DNA from 2 places in the Rhodococcus sp. PD04 genome. Region 2 is predicted to be linked to the other one. Evidence: riboswitches for the same ligand, from Rfam matches in the RefSeq annotation. Region 2 holds a riboswitch; the other holds the start of a gene.

What was found. A riboswitch is a leader RNA that binds a small molecule or an ion and turns the genes downstream of it on or off. The one in region 2 is predicted to bind cobalamin.
Region 1: another riboswitch for cobalamin. It lies ahead of metE (5-methyltetrahydropteroyltriglutamate--homocysteine S-methyltransferase); the one in region 2 lies ahead of U9J23_RS19095 (ABC transporter substrate-binding protein).

What each region holds. Positions count from the first base shown of each region.
Region 1 covers NZ_CP142144.1:414,966-418,814, reverse strand. Annotated here, with positions in the region: gene U9J23_RS26175 (PepSY-associated TM helix domain-containing protein) at 1-1,112, shown strand, start outside; cobalamin riboswitch at 1,341-1,525, shown strand; gene metE (5-methyltetrahydropteroyltriglutamate--homocysteine S-methyltransferase) at 1,689-3,849, shown strand, end outside.
Region 2 covers NZ_CP142143.1:4,164,202-4,168,050, forward strand. Annotated here, with positions in the region: gene U9J23_RS19080 (glycosyltransferase family 4 protein) at 1-407, shown strand, start outside; gene U9J23_RS19085 (glycosyltransferase) at 404-1,396, shown strand; gene U9J23_RS19090 (glycosyltransferase family 2 protein) at 1,393-2,211, shown strand; cobalamin riboswitch at 2,230-2,350, shown strand; gene U9J23_RS19095 (ABC transporter substrate-binding protein) at 2,391-3,587, shown strand; gene U9J23_RS19100 (FecCD family ABC transporter permease) at 3,584-3,849, shown strand, end outside.

The sequences.
Region 1 (3,849 bases), on a different replicon from region 2:
GCACTGCCGTGTTCATCGATCCCGCGACCGCCTCGTCGACCGGGGAGTCGGTGGTCTACGGCAGTAGCAGCGCGCTGCCGGTACGCACCTGGATTTCCCAGCTGCACCGGCACCTGCATCTGGGTGAGCCCGGCCGGATCTACAGCGAACTGGCCGCCTCGTGGTTGTGGGTCATCGCTCTGGGCGGGGTGTACCTGTGGGTGCAGCGCTACCGCACCCAGCGCACCCGCACCCGGCAGTCGGCGCGACTGTGGACCTTCGACCGCACAGCCCGGGGCCGCAACCGCACCCTCGGCTGGCACGGCACCACCGGCATGTGGATCGCGGTCGGCTTGATCTTCCTGTCGGCCACCGGGTTGACCTGGTCCACATATGCCGGGGCGAATGTGGGCGAGTTGCGTACCGCGTTGAGCTGGACCACCCCGACGCTCGATACCACCCTCGGCGTCTCGGACACCGCGCCTGCAGCCGGTGGACACGACGGCCACGACGGCCATACTGCCGCTGTTGCCGATGCGGGCGCACTCGGTCGCAACGTCGGCGCTCTGGACCGCGTCCTTGCCGCCGCTGCCGAGCATCGGGTCACCGAACACGTCGAGATGAGCATCCCGGCCGACGGTCACACCGCCGTCACCGTCACCGAAACCCGCCAGCCCTGGCAGTTCGTCACCGACGCGGTCGCGATCGACCCGGCCACCGGGGCGGTGACCGCCACCAACACGTTCGCGGACTGGCCGCTGGCCGCCAAACTCACCACCTGGGGCATCGCCTTGCACATGGGCATCTTGTTCGGGCTGTTCAACCAGCTGGTGTTGCTCGCTCTCGCGGTCGCGTTGGGCACGCTGATCGTGCGCGGCTACCAGCTGTGGTGGCAGCGTCGCCCCACACGCGGATCGCGCCGGGTGGCGCGCCCACCGCTGCGTGGGACGTGGCGACGCCTGCACCCGGTCACCGTCGTCGCGGTGGTCGCTGCTGCGGTGACCGTCGGGTGGTTCGCTCCGCTGCTGGGCCTGAGCCTGCTCGCATTCCTGCTCGTCGACGTCGCGGTCGGTCTCCTGCGGCGCCGGCGTTCGCCCGAGCACTCCCCCGAGGCGACCTCCGCGACCGGCTGAGTCTCGCTGTCTCCGGCTCGGCGGCTCGGACCCTTCCACCGGGTATGGGCCGACCGGGCAGTCCTCACACTCTCGAATTCGTAGGCAGAGGAACGCATTCCGGGCTTGGTAGAGCGTCGTCGCGCCCACGCATGCCGAGGAAAGAGGCGATCCTTGTATAGTCGGCGCTGCGATCGGTTCGCCGCATGTCGTCGTGAGGAGCCCCGAAGACCTCGTGTGCGCGCCGAAGCACCCGATGCCGACAGGTATCGGGTGTGAGAGGGAACCCGGTGGGAATCCGGGACTGTCCCGCAGCGGTATGCAGGAACGACCGCCGTCACCGAGCACTGGACCAGCAGGGTCCGGGAAGCGACGGCCACTAGGTCCGTCCCCGACGCAGTCGGGAATGGGTGCCTGCAAGTCCGAAGACCTGCCGATCGTGTCGGGCACGCCGTGCCCGACGGTATGCCGCCTCGTGGAATGGGCGCGCGCCGATCGGCAACACCTTCGACCACGGGTCGAGAACACGGGGCTCGTATCGGGATGCGCGTTCGTCGGGCGGTAGACCACCCAGCGACGAACACCGGAGAAAACCTGATGTCTGCTCCGACAGCATCCCCGTTCACTGCCACCGTACTCGGCTCCGCACGCATCGGACCGAACCGCGAATTGAAGAAGGCCACCGAAGCCTACTGGGCCGGGCGCCTCGACCGCGCGGGTCTGGAATCGGTTGCCGCGCACCTGCGCGCCGACACGTGGTCACGTCAGCACACGGCCGGGCTGGACTCGATCCCGGTCGGAACGTTCTCGTTCTACGACCACGTCCTCGACACAGCAGTCATGCTCGGGGCGTTGCCTGCCCGGGTCGCGGGTAACCCCGACGACCTCGACCGTTACTTCGCCGCCGCTCGCGGCACCGACGAGGTCGCCCCGCTCGAGATGACCAAGTGGTTCGACACCAACTACCACTACCTCGTCCCTGAGATCGGACCCGACACCGTCTTCGAACTCGACGCCACAAAGATTCTGGGTGAGATCGCGCAGGCACGCGAGCTCGGTGTGCCCGCTCGCCCCGTGGTCCTGGGTCCACTGACGTTCCTGCTGCTGTCGAAGCCCGTCGACGGGCAAGGACCGTTGCTCGACCGTGTCGACGAGCTCGTTTCCCTCTATCGGGACCTGTTGGCGCAGCTCGCCGACACCGGGGTCGACTGGGTACAGCTCGACGAACCGGTGTTGGTCCGCGATCTCGACGCACCTGCCCTCGATGCGATCGGACGGGTGTACAACGCGCTGTCTCAGTCACAGAAGCGGCCGGCGATCCTCGTCGCGTCGTACTTCGGCAGCCTCGGGCCGGCGCTCGAGCGGCTCGCACACACCGGAGTCGAAGGCCTCGCCGTCGACCTGGTAGCCGGTACCACCACCGGAATCGCAGGTCTGCCCGAGCTCGCCGACAAGCTCATCGTCGCCGGTGTCGTCGACGGCCGCAACGTCTGGCGCACCGACCTCGAACAGGCATTGGCGACGCTGGCCACACTGCTCGGTTCCGCAGCCGACGTGGCGGTGTCGTCGTCGTGCTCACTACTGCACGTGCCGTACACGATCGATGCAGAACCGGATCTCGACGAGTCGCTGCGCACGTGGTTGGCCTTCGGCGACGAGAAGGTCTCGGAGATAGTCACTCTCGCTACCGCTCTGCGTACGGGGCGCGACGCCGTCACCGACGAACTCGCCGCTGCCCGTACCGCCGCGCAGGTACGAGCGTCGGATCCGCGTCTACGCAACGATCGGGTGCGCGGTGTCCTCGCCTCGATCTCCACCGATCGCACCCGCACCCCCGCCGATCGACGGCGCGAGATCCAGCGTCGCCATCTCGATCTACCACTGCTGCCGACGACCACGATCGGCTCGTACCCGCAGACGACCCGCATCCGGGTGGCCCGTGCCGCGCTGCGCAAAGGCGAGATCGACCACGGCGAGTACGTGCGGCAGATGCGCGACGAGATCGCCGAAGTGGTTGCGCTGCAGGAGGAAATGGGACTCGATGTCCTGGTGCACGGCGAACCCGAGCGCAACGACATGGTGCAGTACTTCGCCGAGCAGCTCGACGGATTCTTCGCCACTGCCAACGGCTGGGTGCAGTCCTACGGCACGCGCTGTGTGCGGCCGCCGATCCTCTACGGCGACGTCGCCCGCCGCGGCCCGATGACCGTCGACTGGATCACCTACGCCCAGTCCCTCACCGACAAGCCGGTCAAGGGCATGCTCACCGGCCCGGTGACGATCCTCGCGTGGTCGTTCGTCCGCGACGATCAGCCGCTCGCCGACACCGCCGACCAGATCGCCCTCGCGATCCGCGACGAGACGGTGGACCTGCAGGCCGCCGGGGTGCGCATCATCCAGGTCGATGAGCCTGCACTTCGTGAACTCCTGCCGCTGCGCTCGTCGGAACAGCCCGAGTATCTGAAGTGGGCGGTCGGTGCGTTCCGGTTGGCGACGTCCGGTGTCGCCGACTCCACGCAGATCCACACCCACCTGTGCTATTCGGAGTTCGGAGAGGTGATCGAGGCGATCGCCGAACTCGACGCCGATGTCACGTCCATCGAAGCGGCCCGCTCGCACATGGAGGTCCTCGGCGATCTCGACGCCGCGGGCTTCGAACTCGGCGTGGGGCCCGGCGTGTACGACATCCATTCGCCGCGGGTGCCGAGCGAGGACGAGATCACCGCATTGCTGCGCAAGGCTCTGCAGGCAGTGCCCG
Region 2 (3,849 bases):
TCAGCAACCGCAGGTACTTCGCGGAGCACGTCGAACCGTTCCTCGGTCCCGACGTGATCTATCTCGGTCATCTCTCCCAGCCGGATCTCGCTGCCGCGGTGGGACGTTCGGCAGCAGCACTCATCACCCCGCAATGGGACGAACCGTACGGTCTCGTCGTCGCCGAGTCCCTCGCATGCGGGACACCCGTGGTGGCCTTCGCGCGCGGCGGCATCCCGGAGGTCGTCGACGAGAGCAGCGGATGCCTGGTCGCGCCGGACGACATCGACGGCCTGGCCGCGGCGATACCCCGCGCGGTCCGTCTGTCCCGTGCCTCCGCCCGAGCCCGCGCGGAGGAGCGTTGTTCGGAACGCACGATGGTCGATGCCTACGTCTCGCTGTATCGGGAACTCGCGGGAGCGGCATGATCGGCTACTACATCCATCATCACGGGCACGGACACCGCACCCGCGCGAGCAGCATCTGCGCGCATCTGCGGACGCCGGTGACGGCATTGTCGTCGGCGCCGCTCGGCACTGCCGCCGACGCCTTCGACGACGTCGTGCTGCTCCCCCGCGACGACCTCGCCGTCGACACCGCGCAGGACCCGACGGCCCACGACGTCCTCCACTGGGTTCCCACCCACGACGACGGTCTCCGCGAACGCATGCACGCACTGGGGTCGTGGATCGCCGCGACCCGCCCGAGCCTGCTGGTGGTGGACGTGTCGGTGGAGGTGACGCTCCTCGCCCGCTTGTACGGGATCCCCGTCGTGGTGCTCGCGATGCCGGGCGAGCGCACCGATACCGCCCACACGCTGGCCTACCGCGTCGCCGACCATCTCATCGCACCGTGGTCGCAGGACGTCTACGATCCGCACTGGCTGCGCTCGTACGCCACCTCGTACGTCGGCGGGATCAGCCGTTTCGACGGACGCCCGTCTCCCACCCGCACAGCCGGTGAGAAGCCGAGGGTCCTCGTCATGAGCGGCAGCGGCGGATCGTCGATCACCGTCGACGATCTGCACCGGTTCTCGTCGCGCTTCCCCCAGTACGAGTGGGAGGGTCTCGGTGTCGCGGGCGGCCCGTGGATCGACGATCCGTGGCCCGTCCTCACCGGCGCCGACGTCGTGATCGGGCATGCGGGCCAGAACACCGTCGCCGACATCGCGGCCGCCGCGCGACCTGCGGTCGTGATCGCCGAACCCCGTCCGTTCGACGAACAGCGTTCCACCGCAACGGCTCTGGAGAAGGCCGGACTGACGGTGGGTCTCGACGGGTGGCCCGACCCGAACCGCTGGCCCGAACTGATCGAGCGAGCACGCGGCCTCGGCCCCGTCGAATGGAAACGCTGGCAGGTCGACGGTGCCGCGGCACGTGCGGCGGCGATCCTGGACGAGCTGGCGGAGAGATCGTGACGGTCTCGGTCGTCACCGTCGCCGCGAGTCGCAGCACGCATCTGCGACGGCAACTCGACGGCCTCGCACGCAGCACCCGGACACCCGACGAGCACATCGTCGTCGCGATGGGTGATCCGCAGGTCGCAGAGGTCGTCGCTGCTGCGGGATCGTCGGCGCGGGTGGTGGAGATGGACGTCGACTCCTCGAAACTGCCGGTCGGAGAGGCGCGGAATCTGGGTGCGCGGACGGCGTCGTCGGATCTGCTCGTCTTCCTCGACGTCGACTGCATCCCCGCTCCCGACCTGATCGAACGATATGTCGAGGCGGCCGGCCGGCACCCGGCTGCGCTGCTCAGCGGTCCGGTCACCTATCTGTCCGAACCGGGTGCCGGCGGCTACGACCTCGACCGGCTCGGCGACTCGATCGATCCGCATCCGGCCCGTCCGTTCCCCTCCTCGGGTGAGATCGTGCTGGACGACAGGCACGAATTGTTCTGGTCGCTGTCGTTCGCGTCCCGGTCGCTCGTGTGGGACCGCATCGGCGGGTTCTGCACCGCCTACAGCGGATACGGCGGCGAGGACACCGATTTCGGGCAGAAGGCCGCGCGTGCCGGAGTGCCGATGGCCTGGGTCGGCGGCGCCCACGCCTTCCACCAGTACCACCCGGTATCGAACCCACCGGTCGAGCATCTCGACGACATCCTCACCAACGCCGCGCTGTTCCACCAACGTTGGGGCTGGTGGCCGATGCGGGGGTGGCTCGACGAGTTCGAGCGTCTCGGTCTCGCCGCTTTCGACACCCGGGAGCGGCGATGGGTACGCACTCGACCGTGAACTGGTATCACGGCGTGTGCTAATTTCGGCACCGTCATTACGATGACGCCAGAGGAAGCCGGTGCGATTCCGGCGCGGTCCCGCCACTGTGACCGGAGAGCGATCTCCGGGAGCCAGATACTCCCGTCGCCGTACCTCCTTGCCCGGGGCGGACTTCCCCGAGAGAGGGCGTAATCGCCATGCGTGTACGCGCAGCCTTCCCGAAGCTCCTGGTCGCGCTGACCTCGGCGAGTCTTCTGCTCGCCGGGTGTTCGACGACCGCATCCGATACCGAGAACGACGCCTCGGACGGGTGTATCACCGACTTCGACCCCTCGGTCGACTATTTCCCCGACAAGTCCGAGATCGTCGACGCCGAGAACTTTTCGATCACCTACGAGAAGAGCTACCAGGTTCTCACCGTGAACGAACCGTTCTCCGCGGCACCGCCGGAGTCGTACGTGCTGGTCAAGTGCGGTGCACCTGCTCCGGAGCTGTCGGGCGAGCTGGCCGCGGCCCAGCAGATTCAGGTGCCGATCACGAGCTTGTATTCCGGTTCGACCACCCACCTGCCACTGGTGACCGAACTCGATGCGCTCGACGTCCTCAGCGGCGTCTCGAACGGCTCCTATGTCTCCGACCCGGCCGTGATCGAACGCATCGAATCGGGCGCCGTCGCCGAGTATGCCGCGGGCGGCAACATCGACACCGAAGCCGTGGTGCTCGCTGCACCCGACGTTCTCATGACCGGCGGCTCCGACGATCCCGCCTACGTCCAGCTGCGGGAGGCCGGAATCGGCGTGGTCGCCAATGCCGAGTGGCTCGAGGCATCTCCGCTGGGACGCGCAGAGTGGATCAAGGTGATGGCCGCGCTGACCGGCAAGGAGAAAGAGGCGGCACAGGTCTACGACGATATCCGGAACCGTTATCTCGATGTGGCGGCGAAAGCCTCCGACGTGGAACCGGCTCCCGTTCTGCTGGGTGGGATGGCACAGGGCACGTGGTACATGTCCTCCGGCGGCAGCTTCATGGGCCGGTTGTTCAGCGACGCCGGTGCGCAGTGGCCGTGGCAGGACGTGACCACCGCCGGCTCGCTTCCCCTCGACTTCGAGGCTGTGGTCGCCGAAGCATCCGATGCGCCGACCTGGCTCGTGGTGAACAACTGGACGTCGATCGGTGACGCACTCGCCGACGACGAACGGTACCGCTCGCTGGCCGCTGTCGGCACCGGCCGGGTATGGAACGCGAACAAGGCTCTCGGCCCCAACGGGGGCAACGACTTCTACGAGCGGGGCGTTTTGCGACCCGATCTGATCCTCTCGGACCTCGTGGCAATTCTGCATCCCGACCTGTTGCCCGACCACGAGTTCACGTTCTACCAGCAGCTACCGGCATGACCGCCGTGCTCGGGGCGTCCCCTGCCGCGACCGAGTCCGCGCCCGATTCGCCGCCGGGGACCGGACGGGTCTCGCTCGTGTTCACGGCGCTGATCGTGGGACTGGCGGCGGCAACGATTCTGTCGGTGACACTGGGTTCGGTGACGGTGCCGCTCGGCGAGACCCTCCGGGTCCTGTTCGGCCAGGAAGCATCGGATCCGCGCTGGAGCATGGTGGTTCGTGACCTGCGGCTACCGCGAACGATCACCGCGATCGCGGTCGG